Regions from separate parts of the Sinobacterium caligoides genome, predicted to be linked through region 2. Evidence: predicted binding sites of a transcription regulator. Region 2 holds the regulator's gene; each other region holds the start of a gene.

Region 1 (7,036 bases), on a different contig from region 2:
TGGTCCGCTTTTAATGTCGTTGGTGGGGGGGGGGCGGCCGCGGCTAGGCAGGTGCTTTTGCATACAAGCGTTTACGAGGCTTGTGTCGTGCTTTTTTTACGGCGAGCGGGGCGGGTTTTTTAGCTGATTCCTCTGTATCGGTGAGGCGTAGCTGGTTAATTTGGCGTTTTAAAACGACTTTAACGTTACGAAAATGTTTTTTTTGGCTATAATTGCGTCAATTAAAATAACGCCTAGTTATTAGGTGTGTGACACCCTATTTATCTGCAGAATTCTATAGGCAAGTATCATGGCTTTTTTTGATCTAGAAACCCCGGAAAATAACGACACAGAGAACCTCGTTTGGTTGGGCCATCTTAGCCCCGACAGCGATACTATTGGCTCGGCCATTGGTGCAGCTGAGTTATTTGGTGGAGAGCCGCGTCGCGCAGGTGAACTGAACAAAGAGACTGCTTTCGTGATGGATTACTGCGGTGCTGAGCTGCCGAAGATGATCACTAAAGAAGAGGGGCAAACGGTCGGTTTGGTTGATTTTAACCAGAAGACACAGCTGCACAAAGATGTTGATAACAAAGACATTGTGGCAATTATTGATCACCACGCGATTCAAGATCAGCCAATTACCTTTAACACGGCAATGTCGGTCGATATTCGTCCATGGGGCAGTGCAGCGACTATTCTAGCCGATCGTTTCGAGAAGATGGGTAAGCAGCCGACTAAGAGCACCGCTTGTGTGCTGCTGGCCGGTATCCTGTCTGATACATTGATTTTTGAGTCGCCAACGACATGTCCACAGGATAAGCCTTTCGCGGAGAAGTTGGCTAAGTTTGCCGGTATTGACGATTTGTATGCCTTTGGTACTGCGATGCTAGAGGCAAAGTCTGATCTTGCCGATGTATCGACCTACGACGTGCTCAAGGGGGATTTCAAGCACTACGAAATCAATGGCAAGAAAGTCGGCTTTGGCGTTGCTGAGACACTGAAGCCAGAGCAGTTGATCGAGCGTCAGGCGGCATTTCTAGAAGAGATGACAGGCGAGAAGGCCAAGCAGGGCCTCGACTTCATCTTTTTTGCCATAGTCGACACCAAGAACAAGCAGTCGCACCTGGTTATCTACTCGGATGCTGAAGCCGAGCTCGCCGGTACCGCCTATGGTGCTGCGGCGGAAAATAACTGGATGCTTTTGCCGGGGCTGATCTCTCGCAAGAAGCAGCTGATGCCTGTGATTCAAGAGGTACTTTCAGCTTAAGCTGAGGCCCTCACGGTTAACCAGAAGGCGGCCCAAGGGTCGCTTTTTTTGTGCCTAATAGAAACATCGTTGGCGTTGTGGTTGCGTGAATATTGCTCCGCTTTAGCGGTGAGATGACTTCATCGTCGAGACTTAGGTTGTTGCAGGACGGAAAGAGGGGGAGGATATAACAGGAGGCGCCAGCCAGCCTCTGTGGGGAGAGACCGACTGGCAAAGCTTACCGCTTAGTTGCCGCTTGCCTAGGCGGCGAGGAGCTCGACGCTGTCGCCATTGGTACGAACCTGGTAGGTCGCTAGACTGACGTCCTCCTCCAGGCACTTACCGCTCTCAAGGCAGTAGTGCTGCTTATAGAGTGGGCTGGCGACAACGGTGACATCGTTGAGGCTGCCGACGATGCCGCGAGCAATGATGTTGGCACCACAGAGAGGGTCGTGGTTATCGAGTGCATAGAGTTCGTCATCGACACGAAAGATGGCGATCTGCTTATCGTTAACGATGACCGCGGCACCGGCGTTAGGAAGGATGTCGTCGATGTTACAAACGGTAGTCCAGCTCATAGTATTCTCCAAATTAGTGGTGCGGCTTACGCCTTGGCGATGAGGTCGGCTTTTTCAACAGTCGTCGCGGGGCGAATCTGACCGCGCTCTTCGATGAAGACGATGTTGTCGTCTTTCTTGTCGCTGTTGATAAAGCTGCGGAATTGCTTCACTTTGCTCTCGTTTTCAATGGCAGTCTTCCACTCGCATTGATAGGTGTTGATGACAGATTGCATCTCGCTCTCTAGCTCGTCGCAGATGCCTAAGCTGTCATTGATCACAACATCCTGCAGGTAGCTGAGGCCGCCCTCCAGGTTATCCATCCAAGTGCTGGTGCGCTGTAGTCGGTCGGCGGTACGGATGTAGAACATGAAGAAGCGGTCGATGTACTTCACCAGCGTCTCATCATCGAGGTCGGAGGCAAACAGGTCGGCGTGACGTGGCTTCATGCCGCCGTTGCCGCAGACATACATGTTCCAACCTTTCTCGGTAGCGATGATGCCAACGTCTTTGCTCTGTGCCTCTGCGCATTCACGGGTACAGCCTGAGACGGCCATCTTAAGTTTGTGCGGGGAGCGTAGCCCCTTGTAGCGGTTCTCGATGTCGATGGCCTGTCCCATCGAATCCTGCACGCCGTAGCGGCACCAGGTGGAACCCACACAAGATTTTACGGTACGCAGTGACTTGCCGTAGGCGTGGCCCGATTCGAAGCCAGCGGCGATTAGCTTTTCCCAGACGAGAGGCAGTTGATCGGCGGTGGCGCCAAATAGGTCGACACGCTGGCCGCCGGTGATCTTGGTGTAGAGGTTGAAGTCTTTGGCGACTTGACCGATGGCGATCAGACCATCTGCGGTGACCTCACCACCAGGCATCCGCGGCACGACGGAGAAGGTGCCGTCTTTCTGCATGTTAGCGAGGAAGCGATCGTTGGTATCCTGCAGGCCGCCGAGGGGCTCGTCGAGAATGTGATCATTCCAGCAGGTGGCGAGGATTGAGGCAGTGGTCGGCTTACAGATATCGCAGCCCTTGCCTTTGCCGTGCTTTTCGAGCATCTCATCGAAAGTTTTGATCTTGCCGACGCGGACCAGGTGATACATCTCTTGGCGGGTGTAGGCGAAGTGTTCGCAGAGGTCGGTGTTCACCTCGACGCCAAGCTTGGTAAGCTCGGCATTCATGACTTGGCCGACAAGGGCTACACAGCCGCCACAGGTCGTCCCTGCTTTGGTGGCGTCTTTAACTTCGCCAATGGTGCAGCAACCAGACTGTACGACGCCGTTGATGTCGCCTTTGGAAACATTGTTACAGGAACAGATCTGTGCAGAGTCGGGCAGGGCGTCCGCACCGAGGGCAACGCCGCTGCTACCGTCGTAGCTGGGTAAGATCATGCTATCGGGGTTTTCTGGCAGCTCAATCTTATTGAGTGAGTACTGTAGCAAGCTGCTGTAGTCTTCGGCGTCACCGATCAATACGCTACCGAGTAGGTGCTTGCCGTCTTCGCTGACAACGATTTTCTTGTAGACTTCTGCCTGCTCGTCGATGTAGGTATAGCACTTACTGCCAGGGGTATTGGCGTGGGCATCACCGATCGAGGCGACGTCAACCCCCATTAACTTCAGCTTCGTGCTCATATCGGCACCGGTAAACTGAGCTTCTCCGTTGCTGCTGACATGGCCGGCAGCGACGCGAGCCATGTCATTACCGGGCGCGATAAGACCGTAGATACGACCCTCCCAGAGAGCGCATTCGCCGATGGCGTAGATGTTTTTATCGGAGGTCAGGCAGTCGTTGTCGATAACGATACCGCCGCGGGGGCCGATCTCTAGCTCGCTGGATCTTGCCAGCGCGTCCTGAGGGCGGATACCGGCAGAGAAGACGATGATGTCCGTCTCCAACTCGCTGTCATCGGCAAAGATCATCTTGTGCACGCACTCTTCACCATCACCGATGTTCTGGGTGTTTTTCTCGGTGTGTACGCCCACGCCTAAATCTTCAATCTTTTGGCGCAGCAACTTGCCGCCATTGTCATCGACCTGCACCGCCATGAGGCGAGGAGCAAACTCGACGACGTGTGTTTTTAAATCTAAGTCTTTTAGTGCCTTTGCCGCTTCTAGGCCAAGCAGACCACCGCCGATGACGACGCCGACAGAAGCCTTTTTAGAAGCCTCGGTGATCGCCTCAAGGTCTTCGATCGTGCGGTAGACAAAGCAGTTCTCGCGATCGTGACCAGGTACCGGGGGCACGAAGGGGAAGGAGCCGGTGGCGAGAATCAGTTTGTCGTAGGGGAAGCTCTGACCGTCAGCGATGATGACCTGTTGATTGTCGCGGTCGATGTCGGTGACTTCAGCATTGTGGTGGCAGGTGATGGCATTGCTCTCATAGAAACCTTCACTCACCATATTTAAAGGCTCAGCAGTACGGGTCTCAAACCATTTGGTCAGCTGAACGCGGTCGTAAGCGGCGCGGGGCTCTTCGCCAAAGACGGTGATATCAAAGTTGCCAATGCTACCATTATCGACCAGTGTCTCTAGAAACTGATGTCCGACGGGGCCGTTACCGACCAAGACGAGTTTGATTTTAGTACTCATGGAGGAACCTGCTGTCTGGTTAAATAAATTATTTTCTATTACTAAAGCAAAGCTCGTGCCAACGCCTGATCATCCCAGCTTCAGGCTATTGAAGTGGAGCTCGTGAGCTAACTTGGGGCGACGATTTCACGATACACAGGGGGTGGGATGCTTATTGTGCTCCATTGCGGTGCGGTGATGCCCCGAAATATTGTAGGGGTATCCTCCTTGTGCCTCTTTAATGATTTAACAACTTTAGGCTGCGCAGACGATAGAGCATTTGTTAGGCTAGTGCTCATCGATAACAATAAGCAGGTGTTCAAGATGCATTTAGATGGCCAGTTGTCACTCTCGGCGGCTCAGCAGAGCGCTGCCGGGGTGAAGCCACAGAATGAGGACAGTATCGGCATCTGCATTCCTGCAGACGTCTCCCTGACAACCAAAGGTGCGGTGATTGCCATTGCCGATGGTGTTAGTGCAGCGGAGGCAGGCAAGGAAGCGAGTGAGACTTGTATTCGCAACTTCCTCGGCGATTATTACGCAACACCGGAATCTTGGTCGGTTAAAAAGTCCGCGCAGCAGGTGCTGATTGCGCTTAATCGTTGGCTCTATGGACAGGGGCAGCGCTTTATTCGAGCAGAGAGGGGCTATGTCAGTACCTTGAGTGTCTTGGTGTTGAAGTCTCGTGTCGCCCATATATTCCATGTCGGTGACAGCCGCGTGTACCGTGTTCGAGGGGGGGATATTGAGCAGATCACGAGAGATCACGCCACTCGTATTACCCCCGAGCAGTCCTATTTGACCCGTGCTATGGGGCTCGATATACGGCTCGAAGTTGATTATATGCATCATGATATCGAGGAGGGGGACGTCTACATTCTGACCACCGATGGTATTCATGATGTGTTGAGAGACCGTGAACTGTTGGCGGCGGCGCAGGCACCTACCGAGGAGTATGAAGCCCGCTGTGCAGAGTTGATTCGGTTGGCGCTGGAACTGGGTAGTACTGATAATCTGAGCTGCCAAATTGTGCGTGTCGACGCCTTGCCGAAGGGGGATGCCAACGACATGTATGTCAGGTTGACCGACCTGCCTTTCCCGCCCTTTTTGTCGCCGGGGATGATTTTAGATGGCTACCGTATCGAGCGTGAGATTCACGCCAGCAATAAGAGTCAGCTTTATATCGTCACCGATGTGGAGACAGATACCCGCTATTGTATGAAGACACCCTCGGTCAACTTTGAGGATGATACGGCATACATAGAGCGCTTTATCATGGAGAGCTGGATTGGCACGCGCATCGATAACCCGCACGTGGTTAAGGTCGTCAAACGCGATGCGCCGAAGACCTGTCTTTACTATCTTACCGAGTATGTCGAGGGGCGCACGGTTGGTCAGTGGATCAAGGACCAGCAGGGCGATGCCCGAGTCGACGAGGTGAGAGAAATTGTGCGCTCACTAATTCGCGGGGTGAGGGCGATTCATCGTAAAGATACACTGCACCAGGACCTCAAGCCCGATAATGTCTTGCTTGATGCTGATGGCGGCGTGAAAATTGTCGATTTTGGCTCCTGCCTGGTGGCCGGAATTGCCGAGATTGCAGTGCCGATTCAGCGTGAGGCGGCGCTGGGGACGCTGCATTACTCGGCGCCGGAATATACACTTAATCGCAAGCCGAGTGCGTTATCGGATCAATTTGCGGTAGCGGTGATCTGCTATGAAATGTTGGCAGGGGTGCAGCCGTACGAGGGCAAGCTAGCGAACTGCACGGCCTTAAAACAGTTTATGGCGTTGGAGTACGTGCCTTGCTTCCACTATAACCCGCTGGTGCCGGTATGGTTGGACGGCGCTTTGAAGCGGGCGCTGAGTATCAGCCCAGAGCTACGTTACCAGGACCTCTCAGAGTTTGAGTACGATCTGTTTAACCCCAATCCTAAGTATATGAAGCAGGTTTCGACAGCCTGGATAGAACGCAACCCGCTGCGTTTCTGGCAGGCGACGGCGGGCGTATTGGCGTGTTTGCAATTGGCGACGCTGTATTTTTGGTTAGGTTGATGCGCGCCAAAGTTGCATTTTAAAACTTATGAGAAAGCTTTGACGGCGCCGTAGACACCCTCAATTAGCATCTGCGTGCCGATAACAGCTAAGATCAGTCCCATTAATCGAGTGATGATGCTGAGACCGTCCTTGCCGATGAAGGCGACGATGCGCTGACCGAAAATGAAGCACAAATAGGTGATCGTGCAGAGTAAAGCAAAGGTGGCGACAGTGATGATGCCGGCCTCCCAACCGCCGGTGGCGGAATAGTTCATGGCGGTAGCGATGGTCCCTGGTCCCGCTAAAATAGGCACGGCCAGCGGTGAGATGGCCATGTCGCTATCATCATCACCGCTCTCGCCTGGCTGATGCAGGCGTGAGCTTTCACCGTGTAGCATCTGATAACCGATCAAGAACACCAGTATGCCGCCGGTGATGCGCAGGGCAGGCAGGGTGATGCCGAATAGCTGGAAGATAGCCTTACCGAGCAGGGCGAAGGCGATGATGATTAAAAAGGAGGTCAGCAGTGCCTTAAAGGCAATCTTGGCCTGCATCTTACTGTCTTGCTGACTAGTTAGCCCGACGAATACGGCGGTGTTGGCGATTGGGTTCATGATGGCGAAGAAGCCGAGGAAGACAGTAACAAATTG
Region 2 (7,036 bases):
GCAATCAGCTCAGCAATAGCAGCGTAAACCATCTGCTGCTTTTTGACCCGACTGACTCCTGCAAAAACATCGCCGACAATCGTGATGTCAATATGACTGCCCATGACGTTAACGGTGGCATTAGTATTGGCTAACTGCTGCTCTAACAATGCTTCTATATCTTGGGCTTGCATAGAAAAGACCTAAAACTTGGTTGGCTGTAAATTTAGAAGCCGCATTCTAGACAATTTACTCCACAATTGCGAGAGGCTGCACTTTCCCCCCTCAAAACGAATGCGACCAAAAGCACCAAGTTGGGAGCTACTTCTCCTCTAGCGGGGAGGCAGAAACAGCCCAAGTATCAATCACCACGTCGATATCTCCGTTATGAGCGCGGATAGCACTAACGAACTGCTGACGGTAAACACTACCAAGATTGACCGACTCAACCACGACATTACGCAATTTCCATTGCCCCGCTTTATTTTTGCGCATTTTATAATGCACCTCATAGGGCTTAGCGCCTTTATTGTAAATACGTTGCACAACATCAACGCTACGCCCCTCTGCCATATTGTTTCGCTGCTGCTCGGTCAAAGGCTCGATATTTAGCCTCTCACCACCAAAGCTCAACAGGCCTTTAGCATAAGTATGAATCAGCCCGGTTTTAAAGGTTGCGCTAAAGCGTCGGACCCGCTCAATAAACTGCTTTTTCTCAGCATCGGTATTTAAACGTCGATACGACTCACTACTCCCATAGTCACCCATGACATTGCGCGCAAACGTCGTGAAGTCGACATAGGGCCCTAAAACCTCATCAACTCGTCGATAGAATCGTTCAGGGTCCTTCGGGAAATAGTCTTTGGCCAGCTTAATTTCCGCGATCAGCTCCGTTCCAACACGCTCAAGAACCTGTGCTGGGTCGCTCTCCGCCTCCGCAGCCTGCAAACTCATCGAGGTGAAAAAGCAACTCAACACCACCAAACAGTTAAATAATAAAGCTTGAACTTTCATCGATACTCACTAGGCACAATAGGATTGAAGAACACATTATACTCCGTCAATTAAATAGCGACACCTCTATAAGGGGGTAAGGTAAGCTTACCTTCTATAGAGAAACATCATCCCTTCTTATAAATAGCCTAGCGGCACTAAAGATAACCTGTACTCTGTTCACGGCATTGATTAATATGCAGTCTATTTCACCTATATTAAAGTGAGTACCATGAGTAATAATGCATCCTTTATAGCCTCAGGTCTTCGTACCATAGATCTTGAACAGCAGGCAATAAACGAGCTCAGAGGTTCTATCGACGAAAATTTTGCCGAAGCCTGCTCTATTATGCTTGCCGCAAGAGGAAGAGTTGTTGTCACTGGTATGGGGAAATCGGGCCACATCGGTAATAAAATCGCAGCAACCCTAGCCAGCACTGGCAGCCCAGCCTTCTTCGTTCATCCGGGTGAGGCCAGCCATGGCGACCTAGGGATGATCACCAAAAATGATGTCGTGCTAGCGCTTTCCAACTCAGGCAACACCGCAGAAATTGTCACGATAGTGCCGCTGATTAAGCGTATGGGAGCGCCTTTAATTACCATTACAGGCAACCCAAATTCTGCCCTATCTACCGCTGCCGACGTCAACCTTAATGTCAGCATCGATAAAGAGGCGTGCCCGCTAAACCTCGCGCCCACCTCCAGTACAACGGCAGCGCTGGTCATGGGCGATGCCCTTGCTATCGCCTTGCTTGAAGAAAAGGGCTTTACTTCCGAGGACTTCGCCTTCTCTCATCCCGGAGGAACACTGGGCCGTAGATTATTACTCAAAGTACGCGATGTCATGGTTAGCGACACTGCAATCCCCCGCGTAACACCAGACACCCCCCTCAGCAAGGCACTGATAGAGATTAGCAGCAAGGGTTTGGGCATGACCAGCGTCACCGATGTCAATGGCCAACTCATCGGCGTATTTACAGATGGCGACCTGCGTCGCAGCCTAGACGGCGGCACAGACATTCACAACGTGAAGATTGAACAAATTATGAGCAAAGGCTGTCAAACTGTTAGTGGCGATATGCTTGCTGCGAGCGCTCTAAAGATTATGGAAGACAAGGCCATCACAGCCGTCGTTGTCACCGATAAAAATGGCAAGCTAGAAGGCGTCGTACATTTACACGCTCTACTGCGAGCAGGGCTGATATAATCAACTCAACCAGTAAATTTGCAGGTAGCATTTCGTGAGTCGACGTTCAAGACAAGTCCAACAACAGCTAGCGTTAGTGGCGACAGTAGTCGCCATTACGATTGCCACCTTCTATCTTCTTTCAAGCCGCAAAGTACAGGAACTAACCACTGCCGATACGATTACTAGTCCAGAGTGGTATATCTCCAAGGCTGATTTCTTAAGTTATGGGCCCGACGGTATTATTCGTAGCAAGGGCCTAGCGAGTGAAGCCATTCATCATGACTACAATCAGCAAACGACCATCGAATCTCCGAAGCTAACCAGCTTCCTGTTAGGTACCCCCTACCGTACAGCTGTCGCACAGCATGGCACTATCAATAGTAAAAAGGTCATTTTACTGACTAAAGACGTGGTATTGACTCAATTTCCGAGCAAACAGGATCGCGTACTGACATTAACGACACAAAGCCTTTTAATCGACACTAAAAACAATACCGCCGACACCTCAGCCCCCGTCACCATACGACAAGGCAGCGGCAAAACAGACGCCATCGGCCTACACGCAGACCTCGACCTAAACTTCCTCTCCCTTCTATCAGGAGTACACACCGTCTATGCGCCATAACAGACTCGCTCTCAGCAGCCTTTTGCTTTGCCTTTGCTTGAGCAGCATTGTTAACGCACTTCCGAGTGACAGAAACCAACCAATCCACATATACTCCGACCGACTCGAACGCGATGAGAAAACAGCTGTTACCACTTACATTGGTAATGTCAAACTCGATCAAGGTAGCCTCCACATTACTGCAGACAAGCTCGTTATCTATCAAGCGAATGGAGATCTTTCTAAAATTCAAGCTATTGGCAAGCCTGCACACTTACAACAACTGCCCGAAGTAGGGCAACAGATTGTCTATGCTCAAGGCGAAGTCATCGATTACTTTTCTGACAAAGACTTATTGATCCTGACCAAGAATGCCAGCATCACTCAAGACGGCACTCTAGTGAAAAGTGAGCGCATAGAGTACTTAATTAGCGAGGAAATTATCAAAGCCAAAGGTAGCGCTGAAGCCACAAGCGGCGACGACCGTGTACACGTCGTTATTCCACCGAGCCAAACCAACAACAAAGCACACTCAGCGCCAGAGAAAACGCCTGAGCAGCCTTCGCCCTCTCAACCACCGCTATCAGACGAAGAATAACCAATGGCAACGCTTAGAGCAGATAATTTAGCGAAAGCTTATAAGAGCAGAAAAATCATCAAAGATGTTTCTCTCTCCATCGAGAGCGGCCAGGTAGTAGGACTCCTCGGCCCCAACGGTGCAGGCAAGACAACCTGCTTCTACATGGTTGTCGGTATCGTCCCCCAGGATGCAGGACAGGTCTGGATCAACGACATCAACATCTCTGCCGAGCCCATGCACGGACGAGCAAAGTTCGGCATCGGTTATCTCCCACAAGAAGCCTCTATTTTTCGCAAACTTTCCGTTGAGGACAACTTGCTCGCTATACTGGAGACCCGTCACGACCTTAATCGCCAACAGCGACGTAGTAAAATGGAAGGGCTACTGCAAGAGTTTCATATTACCCATATCCGCAAGAGCCTCGGCATGTCGCTATCCGGTGGCGAGCGGCGGCGCGTTGAAATAGCCCGAGCTCTGGCTACCGAACCCGAATTCATCTTGCTTGACGAGCCCTTTGCGGGTGTCGACCCTATCTCCGTCAATGAGATAAAGGCAATTGTTAATCACCTAAAGTCCAAGGGCATTGGCGTACTGATTACCGATCATAATGTACGCGAAACTCTCGACATCTGCGATAAAGCCTATATTGTCAGCGAAGGCTATATTATCGCTGAGGGCAATGCCGATGCAGTACTCGCCAATCAGCAGGTTCGCAAAGTCTACCTAGGTGAACAGTTCAAGCTCTAAGTTGCGCACAACTGCAGCAACAAAACCGGCCTAAAGTTTGCCTGCCAGAGCTAGGCTCGCTAAACTGACCGCGGATACTTATAAAAACGACTGTATTATTATGGGTTACATCACCGTCACCGGCTGCCGAATAACCTCTACACCTAAGCAGCCATCGACCACCCGCCTGGCAACAGACACAGTCCTCAGATACACAACGCGACGGCAGCCCGCTTCTTATTTTCTTTCATTCTGGCTGCTCAGGAGACACTGACGTAGTGAAACAGTCACTTCAATTAAAGATGGGTCAACAGCTCACCATGACCCCGCAGTTACAGCAGGCTATCCGTCTGCTGCAACTATCGACACTCGACTTACAGCAGGAGATTCAACAAGCTCTTGAATCAAACCCAATGCTCGAAATCAGTGAAGATGATAACAGTCAGGGAGGGCTGAGTAGCGAAAATAACCTCGAGGCTTTAAACAGCTCTCAAGAAGGACCATGCCAGAGCACAGAGGAACATAAAAAAACGGAGCCAACAGACCCTAGCGCAGATACCAGCCACGACGATATCGACTGGTCTCAACCGGACACCATTCCCGATTTGCCAGTCGACACTCAGTGGGATGATGTCTATCAAAACACCGGCGGTAGTGCCGGTACCGCGACAGACGACTTCGATTTTGACTCACGCAATAGCCAGTCAGAAACGCTTCACGATCATCTACTCTGGCAACTCAATCTCACCCCTATGTCAGATACCGACCGAGTTATTGCCATGTCGGTCATCGATGCCGTAGAGCCTTCCGGCATGCTCTCTTTGAGCGCCGAGGAGATTCACGCAGGGCTTGACCTCGCCTCCCCGGTAGAGCTTGACGAGGTGATGGCCGTACTCCACCGCGTACAACAATTTGACCCCCCCGGCGTTGCCTCACACGACCTAAAAGAATGCCTATTAATACAACTGAACCAACTACCGGAAGATACCCCTTTGTTGGCGGAAACAAGGAAGGTGATCACTCATTACCTTCCTTTATTGGGTAATCGGGACTTCGCCCAACTGATGCGTCGTGCCAAGATAAAAGAGCCACAGTTAAAAGTAGTTATCGCACTAATACAAAGCCTTAACCCTAGGCCTGGTGACTATATCAATGAGGAGGATACCCAGTACATTGTACCGGACGTCTTCGTGCGGAAAACTGCTGAGCACTGGCAAGTAGAATTAAACCCTGATGTTTCACCAAACATACGTATCAACGGAAACTATGCCGCACTGATTAAGCGTGCCGATAGCAGTAGTGACAACACCTTTCTTAAGGACAACCTACAAGAGGCCCGCTGGCTGTTAAAAAGCTTACAAAGTCGTAATGAAACACTAATGAAAGTGGCTAGCAAAATTGTCGAACTACAGCAGGGTTTCCTTGACTACGGTGAGGAGGCCATGAAACCTATGGTGCTGCTGGACATTGCTGAAGCTGTCGAAATGCATGAGTCGACGATATCCCGAGTCACTACTCAGAAGTACATGCACACACCGCGCGGCATCTTCGAACTCAAGTACTTCTTTTCTAGCCACGTCAGCACAGAGAGCGGTGGCGAGTGTTCCTCCACCGCCATCCGCGCCATTATCAAGAAGTTAATAAACGCCGAAAACCAACGTAAGCCATTGAGCGATAATGCAATAACAAAACTCCTTGCCGAACAAGGAATCAAGGTCGCACGCAGAACAATAGCCAAATACCGCGAGTCGATGATGATTCCTCCATCCAACGAGCGTAAACAGCTGGTTTAAAGTCAGCATATGTTAGCTACAATTTATAGACGAAAAATAACAAAAAATTAGAGTGAGCCATTAACAAGCGACAACGCATGCAATCAAAAATGCTCAGCAAAGTCGCATACCGATATGCAGCTATACCGATACAACAGAGAGGAATATATATGCAAATCAACATCAGCGGTCATCACCTAGAAGTTACTAACGCGCTACATGACTACGTTGTCGGTAAATTTGATCGTTTAGATCGTCACTCAGATCTGATAACCTCCTCATCCGTTACTTTATCGATAGAAAAAACACGGCACAAAGCAGACGCCAGCCTCCATGTAACTGGAAGCAGCCTTGTCGCCTCTTCGGAGAGCGGTAATATGTATGCCGCCATTGATCTATTAGCCGACAAGCTTGATCGTCAACTGTTAAAGTATAAAGAAAAATCCACGTCGAATAATCACGGCCTCCGTTAGCCACTCTAGATATTGATCATTATGCAGCTGCCTAATATTCTTACTGTAGAGCGCACTTATTGTGATGCTCCTGGGTCGTCGAAGAAACGACTCCTCGAAACTATTTCTGAGTTTATCTGTAACGACATTAGCGCGTTCGATGCCGAGGAGCTTTTTCAGCGCTTAAAAGCTAGGGAGCGCCTCGGAAGCACAGGTATTGGGCATGGCATAGCAATCCCACACTGTCGAGTTCCCAACTGCATTACCATCACTGGCGCCCTCTTTAAACTAAAACAAGCCATTGATTTCGACGCAATTGATAATCAGCCCGTCGATCTGTTCTTTGTTTTATTGGTACCGGAAGAGGCTTGCGATCAGCATCTACAGGCGCTCTCTCTACTTGCGGAACAGTTTAACAACCAAGACTATTGCCAATCTCTCCGTGACGCCAGCAGTAATCAAGAGTTATTCGACGCAGCCATTAATATCGTCACCTCCGCTTAGGCTTTATTAATAACGGCCTTTAACATAATGAAAATGAGAAAAAGGACATAGGCAGATGAGACTCGTAGTGATTAGTGGCCGCTCTGGATCGGGAAAGAGCACCGCCTTAAATGTACTAGAGGACGCTGGTTTCTTCTGCATCGACAACCTGCCTGCTTACTTACTACCCGCACTCATTAGCGAGACGCATGCCAACTCATCCCCTGAGCACGAGAGGTTGGCCGTCTGCATTGACGC
Region 3 (7,036 bases), on a different contig from region 2:
TGCCTCGGGGGTTATACAGGCCAAACCATAGCTCGCTGAGGGCGTTGTGGTGGTAGATGGCGATGCCGGAGCCCGCTTTGCCTGGGTTGGGGTTGCAGCCGCCATCGGTGAATAGCTTGTAGTCGGCTTCCAGTGCGTCAACCTCAGCTGCGGTGTAGGTCTTAGGGCCTTTTTTAGCGCTTTTGGTGCCGGGCTTTCGGCTGCTGCCAGCGCTGTTTCGCGTGCTGCTGCGGGCGTTGGACGATGGGCTGGCGCTGCTGGGCTTGCCGGCGAAGGCAGCCTCGGCCTCGGCTAAGGTCTTAAACGACTTGTAGCGGGCGTTGGGGAACTTGTCGACGTTGCGTTTGCAGGTGGGCCAATCGGTAAAGATGCCGGTTTGGTGGCCGGCCCAGATAACATAGAATTTTTTTGCCATGGGGGATCGTCTGTCTCAAGATCGCTACTGATAGGCAGCATTCTACCGCCGTCACGAAACGGCGAACAGCTTATATTGTCATGGATAAGTGATTGGGTGAGACAATGATCGTTGAGTTGGCCATCGCCACAAGCGATGACCTGCTGTGCTGGCTAGAAGCCGCCGGGGAAGAGGTGTGCGCTGATCACTTCCCACCAGCAGAGGGCAGCGAGGATGATAGCAATGGTGACGGCGGCAGAGCCCATGTCTTTGGCGCGACCAGACAGCTCGTGTACTTCGTCGCCAATGCGGTCGACGACGGCTTCGATCGCCGAGTTAAGAATCTCGATCAGCAACACAAACAGCAGGCTGCCGATGGTTAGCAGATAATCCATCGGTCCCTTGCCGATATACAGCGCTAGCGGGATCAGAATGACACAAAGCAGCGTTTCTTGGCGAAACGCCGCCTCATGCTGGAAGCAAGCCTTGATACCTTGTAGTGAGTAAGTGCCTGCCTTGAATACGCGTTGCAGATTAAACGTGCCGCTACTTTTCATTATCTACCTATTGTCGTAAAGGACTGGTTGTTAAAGCTTGTTGTAAAGACCGCTTGCAAAGGCCGGCCGTAAAGACCGCTTGTAAAGACCAGCTGCAGAGAACGCAGTAAAGGCTGTCATGAGCGGGGGCGAGAGCACCGATAATCGCTGTTGTCTCTTAGTGTGCAAGTGCTGCGTTTAGTTCCCGTCTGACAGTCTAGCGATGTCGTGAGCAATGACTCTGAGCGTCTGTTGTGGCCAGCGTATTACGTCATTTTTTTGCGTCGCGCATTATCCTCGATAGCCACTAAAGTCTGAATGCGTTTTTATACCTATATGTTTGTTGAGTTTTTAAAATATTCGATACAAAAGTGGCGGTGCTGTTTTTTGCGTTTGCTCGGGATAATCGAGGGGCGTTATTTTTTTACATGGATCAATATTTTTTTTCGCTAGCTAAGCAGGGATTTTTTCGCCTTGTTAGTGCGTTTTTGGACGGCTAGTGCGGGCGAAAAGTGACGGATAATCGTGCTGGGCAAACGTTTGTCGCCGTCATGAAACGATGGGGCACACTGGCTTGTTGATGTCAGCCGTTATTGCCTGAGGTCTAGAGCCCCCGCCACTGCTGGCCTGCTGGTGAATCAATGTATTCACCTAACACTTTTGGGTGAGGTTTTTGGCAAGAGGACGTTAGCAACGCTAGAGTGCACAAACTGGCTCTGTTACAGCCAAGATGACGGTTGTTTAATCTTGTAAAGCTTGTTTTTTCTTTGCTGTTTTACTTTTGGAACTCGATTTTTTAATAAAAGATTTTTTCACAAAATAGACTTTGTTACGTTTTGTTTATGAAACTTTTTATTGCTGGTGTAGTCGCGAATGATCGATTACCGTGCGGCCATCAAAGAGCCTGAGACGTTTTTCTTCGCTCTTTATTTTATTGACTTAGGCTGCAATATTTTTTGTTGCCTGCTGATCTCTCGATATTGACATGGATTAATACGAGAGCTTTTGAGGAAGTTTTCATGAAAAAGATTTTTTTGGGTCTGTTCGCGCTATCAACTACATTGCCTACACTTGCGCTGGCGGACAGCGGTTTCTCTGCTGAGCTATTGATGGGTACATCTGATCAGAGCGTTAGCATGGATAGACCACCCGTCGATGCAACCGAGGATTTCGATTTATCCGATAAGGCCCTTTCCTACGGTATTCGCGGTACCTATGCTTTTAATGATTACTTCGCTATTGAAGCGGCATATATGGATTACGGCAGTGTAGAGCAGGGCTACGGTGCAATGGCGCTGGATGTGCATGGCATGAAGCAGGAGATTGGTGTTGAGCAGAAGCTGAGCTCAAGAGCGCTGAATGCCGGTGTGAAAGGCAGCTACCCACTGACGCAGCGTCTATCGATTAACGGTCGTCTCGGTGCCTCTTACTGGACGATGAAGCAGGAGACCGGTATCAACGCCAGCATTAGCTTCGACGATATCGATATTATCCATGCCTTTGGCCCCACCAATACCGAGAGTGATAGCGGTGTAGGGATGTACTACGGTGTCGGCTTACAGTATGACTTTACCAAGCGCTTCTTCATGGCTGCCGAGTACAGCATGACGAGCATGGAGGCCGACTTTGGTCACCAGAGCGTCAAAAACGATATCGACAATCTAGCACTCTCTGTTGGTTTTAAGTTCTAAATAGCTTGTTCGTTTTAAGTGGCAGCTCGTTTTAAGTTCTAAACAGCTGACTTAGGGCCGGGCGATATGCCCGGCCACCTGCTGTAGTCATCACACCGGTGGTGACTGTGATGGCTTCTTGGGCTGCGCGGCAGGGTGCATATAATGGTCGATCTCGTCTGTGATATCGGCCATCTTCCAACCCTTTTCCCAATCGTAGTGCTTCCAGTTATTGATCGGGTAGGGGTTGTCTGTCTCCCGCTTGCCCGCCAAGCGATCATCCCAGCCATAGTCGACAATGGTATAGTCGGCCTCGGTAACGGTGTCTCTGCGTGTCTTGATCATCGTTGTATACCCCCGTGCGCTGCCGCCTGTCTCAAACGGCCTGCTAGTCCCTTCCATTATACACCTCGCACCATCCTGCTGTGTCGCTTTGACGGCGTCGGCACTCAGCGAGGCATTGACAAGCTTAGTGAACAAAGACCGATTACGCCTGCGTGATTACTCTAGCAGCAGCGCTCGGTGCTCAAGCATGCCACGATAACTCTGCTCGCCGAACAGGCGCGGCCCGATGACCGTCTCGTGCTGTTGCAGCACCTGGTCCGGGGTTTGCTCCAGCCATTGCCCGCCGACCACCGCCTGCATCGGGTTATCTGCCTTGTATTGGATGGCAAAACTCTCGATCACCGGACGCATCTTCTCGAAGGCGATGTCACCAAAGAGTCGCGGGGGAATATGACGGTTTGGGCTGTAGTGAAACGATGCCTCTAAAAAACAACCTGGCGTCAGCGGGATGGCGTAATTGGCAATAATGAGAGCCTCCGGGCCGGAAACATCATAACGCGTCCATTGTTGCTGGTTAGCGGTTTGATTACGAAAGCCGCTTTGTAACTTCGCGCCGAGCATGAAGACGAACGCTGACGGTGAGTACAGGGGGGGCTCACCGTCTTTAAAAATACGGCTGTCGGGGTAGCGCTCGTAGAGGACTTGATTCAGCATCAGCATAAAGCCGAGCCGGTCGTGCAGACCGTACGGGCTATCGTCTAGCAGCTGTTCTGTGTTCTGCGGTTTTGGTAGCACGTTGATCGATAGCATAATCGTGCCGAGGTTTTTGCCGAACCAGCCTGGCTGTTTGATATCCCACCAGCGTTGCAATAATAGGCCGTGATTGGGTGGCGTAAAGCGGCTGGCATCGTCAACATTTAACTGGGTAACCAGGGGTTCTGCGGGCATATCGCGGCTGAAATCCTCCGGCAGCGCGAACTGAAATTGGTTGCCGCCAAGGTCAACATAACGTGGGGCGGTGAGTGGGGCAGGGGCGGTGCTGCCCATGCCGAGGGCCTGACGAATAAAAGAGAGCATAACAATGACCAGTAATGTGTGAAGTAAGGGGTTCATGACAGATAGTTTGTTAAGGCTTTCACCGTATCCTTGGTGTTGTCGATGGCTTGGCGGCCGTTATGTAAGGCTTGCTGCAGGGGGTTACGCCCTCGGCCCGGTCCGTGAGCCATGTTGAATTGCCAGCTAGCCATGCTCTGCGTGGTGGTGTGCGGGCTCTGTGCGATAGAGCCGTTAAAGACATGGTTAGCATACACGATAGAGCCTAACAGCTTTCGTGGATTGACTGTATTCTTACCGACGATATTGCTTACCAGGTCGTAATCGTGGGCGCGGATAGCGATGACATCTACCCCGGCACGTTTAAACAGCAAGCCACTGCGCAGGTTGTTGTTGGCGTTACCGTGCAGGGCGACACGCTGTTTATCGAGTAAGCTGCCCCGCTCCGGATGACGTAGGCCGTTAAATTGGAGGCTGGTGATGGCAGAGCTGCTATTGCCGTTGAGCAGATAGCGCACCGCCTCGGAGAAGATGATGGCGCCCTGGCTGTGCACTAGCCAATCGGTGCTGTGGCCGTTTTGTTGTGTGTTGGCGAGGACCTTAGCAAAGGCCTGGGTCACCGGTGTGGTGAAGCCGAGTTTATCCTGCAGTGACTCCCAAGTATCGCCGGGGCCGCCGACGCTGGGGTTATGAAACAGTGAATACTCCTGCACGGTATCACCAAACTCAAACTCCAGGTGGCTGCCCATCAGCCAGGTGGCTTTGGCGAGGTTGTTTGATTGGCCATTGACGGCGGCGTATGCCGTTTTCACCTGATCGGTTTTTCGCGCGACCTGCCAATTGCCAGAAAGATTCTTTGTGACGCTGTAGAGGCCGTTTTTCTCCTGACGGTCTCTTTCATTTTGGTACCGCTTTGAGAGTTGGATATTAAATATGGTGATTTGACCGCTATAGATACGATAGTCAATGCGGTAGTAACTGCTGTTTATACTGTAGGTGTCGGTACTGCCCTTAAGGGTGTGGCTGTTGCTCGGTCTGGGTTCTGATTTTAGTCGATCAATACTTGTTTCAAGGTTGTTTGCATAGTCAGATGACATCTCTCTTTCAAAAACAGAGTTCGAATACCCCGACAAAAAAATCTGATAACCAAAATTGTTGTCGTTATGTAAGGAGTGTTTAAAGGGAATCATTGGCAGCGCATTCAGCTGCAGCACCTCGGCGGGCGAGAGCTGTATGTCGCAATGATTTAAAGCCAGATAGGTATAGTTATCCTGATTAAGTTCCATGAATCGTCCTTGATTCTTAACGTGGGTGAACGGAAAGGCATAAGCGTATGCGAGGCGCTCGATTCTGCGCCCCTTAATCTGAGGGGGGTTTAGGGGGTAATGGAATAACTCGTTGTTAGGCGGGGGCGTGCAGGGAAGCGCATTGTTGAATCGGTAGTTTGTCTTTTTAATAAAGTCAAATATCGCATTTATACTGCCGATATTACTTACAGAGTATTGTCCTTTTTCCTGTGCCAAAGACGGGCAATTTAACTACTCAGTGTAATGAGTGCCGTTGGCGTAATAATTGCGTTATAAAGCAGGCGTAGTAGTCAAAATCGCGAGTCTGTATGGAATAGATTATAAAAATAAAGGAATATACGATGAAAAAACTACTGATGGCGACAATGATTTCTCTGGCGGCGAGTGCTCAAGCAGAGATCATCACTTTTGATATGCAGGTGCTGGATGTAATCACCCAGGGAGGAGAGGCAATAAGTGCGAATGAAGGGGCTATTTTTGCCGAACTGGATATTGATACGGATATAGGGGAGGGAGAACTTTTTGGCATTAATAGCTTTAGTATGACTTATGTTGAAGCGTTGACAGTTGAAGAATCGTTCCAGGGTGATGAGCAGGTCCATATTGCTCATACCTACGAACAGGGTAGTCGCTATACGTTTAACACGACCTCTTTTGATATCGAGGATAGAGATGAGGGGGAGTTAGACGGCTTTGCTTATCTTGCTTTTACTGGCGGGGCTGATAGTGGTGAGATGTCGTCGTTTGATGGAGGTTATAACTGTCAGTCAAGTTCTGCGGCCGTGGAGGGCTGTGAGGGGGTTTCAGGAACGGCTATTGACGCCTATGGACTGGTGCTTTTAGTTCATTGGGTGGAGAGTGAACCAACAATATTGGACTTTTTAGTGTTTACTGATATTACAACAGGAGGCGCTTATTCAGAGAAGTTAAGCTTTTTTTACGGTACAGGAGCGTTCGTCGCCTGGGGGTCAGCGCAACCCATATCTGATATTGCTGACGAGCTAGAGCCCACAACATCGCCTTCGCCATCCGAGCCTTCTTCACAGGGGATTGTGGTTGATTGTGATATAAATTGGTCGCAGATGTGTGAAAACCTGCCTGTATCGCAGGTGCCGGTCCCCGGTGCAGTGTGGCTGTTTAGCTCGGCTCTGGCAGGCTTCGGCATACTTGCACGCCGAAGAAACCGTATTGCCTCCTGAGCGTAATTCTTAGCGCTTTATTTCTTGGTGGTATCCGCTCAATATTCTCTTTCGTTAATTGTAGTGATGAATATTGAGTTTTTTAATCCGCCTTTGTCGACGCCGATAAAGCTTACAGGCTAGTGGTTTTCTGCTAAAAAATACCAGAGTTAATAAGCCGAATTGAGCGCTTTCTATCAGTTGGCTTAGTACTTGCGTTGTAAATATAGTGTGATGGTTAGATGTGCATGGTGATATTACAAATAAGATAAAAATAAAGGAATATACGATGAAAAAACTACTGTTAGTGTCATTGCTCGGCTTGGCGGCGAATGCTCAGGCGTTTACCCTGCCTTTTATAATGCAGGTTGATAGCGTAGAGGCTGCGCAAGGAACCGGAGAGCTGGTTGGTGAGCGGTTTGTCTATGGTGAGCTCGATATGACGATCAATGAGGAGGGCGACTTTTTGGTGGCTGGGGGGATCGATAGTTTTGAGTTAACCCATGTAGTGCCGCTTCATATCCAGGAGACGTACCAGATCGCAGGTTTCACCACAACGATTCATCATCGTTATGAGGCCGGTAGTGGTTACACCTTCGAGCCTTTCGCGGAG

What was found. The regulator sigma-54, encoded in region 2, starts transcription at its own class of promoters, with help from an activator protein. The targets are predictions, from matches to a motif close to TGGCACANNNNTTGCNNT.
Region 1: a site for sigma-54 is predicted at 4,414-4,431, ahead of nirB (nitrite reductase large subunit NirB). Genes of this name have one in related genera too.
Region 3: a site for sigma-54 is predicted at 5,500-5,517, ahead of EDC56_RS14010 (VPLPA-CTERM sorting domain-containing protein). Genes of this name have one in related genera too.

Annotation. Positions count from the first base shown of each region.
Region 1 covers NZ_RKHR01000004.1:493,019-500,054, reverse strand. The annotation lists gene EDC56_RS09000 (manganese-dependent inorganic pyrophosphatase) at 290-1,249, shown strand; gene nirD (nitrite reductase small subunit NirD) at 1,489-1,806, opposite strand; gene nirB (nitrite reductase large subunit NirB) at 1,833-4,370, opposite strand; gene EDC56_RS08985 (bifunctional protein-serine/threonine kinase/phosphatase) at 4,674-6,404, shown strand; gene EDC56_RS08980 (MarC family protein) at 6,431-7,036, opposite strand, start outside.
Region 2 covers NZ_RKHR01000001.1:12,367-19,402, forward strand. The annotation lists gene EDC56_RS00075 (BolA family protein) at 1-173, opposite strand, end outside; gene EDC56_RS00080 (MlaC/ttg2D family ABC transporter substrate-binding protein) at 301-993, opposite strand; gene EDC56_RS00085 (KpsF/GutQ family sugar-phosphate isomerase) at 1,205-2,179, shown strand; gene lptC (LPS export ABC transporter periplasmic protein LptC) at 2,214-2,786, shown strand; gene lptA (lipopolysaccharide transport periplasmic protein LptA) at 2,776-3,363, shown strand; gene lptB (LPS export ABC transporter ATP-binding protein) at 3,367-4,092, shown strand; gene EDC56_RS00105 (RNA polymerase factor sigma-54) at 4,350-5,864, shown strand; gene hpf (ribosome hibernation-promoting factor, HPF/YfiA family) at 6,014-6,316, shown strand; gene ptsN (PTS IIA-like nitrogen regulatory protein PtsN) at 6,338-6,799, shown strand; gene rapZ (RNase adapter RapZ) at 6,855-7,036, shown strand, end outside.
Region 3 covers NZ_RKHR01000005.1:392,902-399,937, reverse strand. The annotation lists gene EDC56_RS14040 (ribonuclease H family protein) at 1-415, opposite strand, end outside; gene EDC56_RS14035 (diacylglycerol kinase) at 568-951, opposite strand; gene EDC56_RS14030 (outer membrane beta-barrel protein) at 1,950-2,621, shown strand; gene EDC56_RS14025 (hypothetical protein) at 2,712-3,080, opposite strand; gene EDC56_RS14020 (hypothetical protein) at 3,102-3,962, opposite strand; gene EDC56_RS14015 (hypothetical protein) at 3,995-5,224, opposite strand; gene EDC56_RS14010 (VPLPA-CTERM sorting domain-containing protein) at 5,587-6,444, shown strand; gene EDC56_RS14005 (VPLPA-CTERM sorting domain-containing protein) at 6,713-7,036, shown strand, end outside.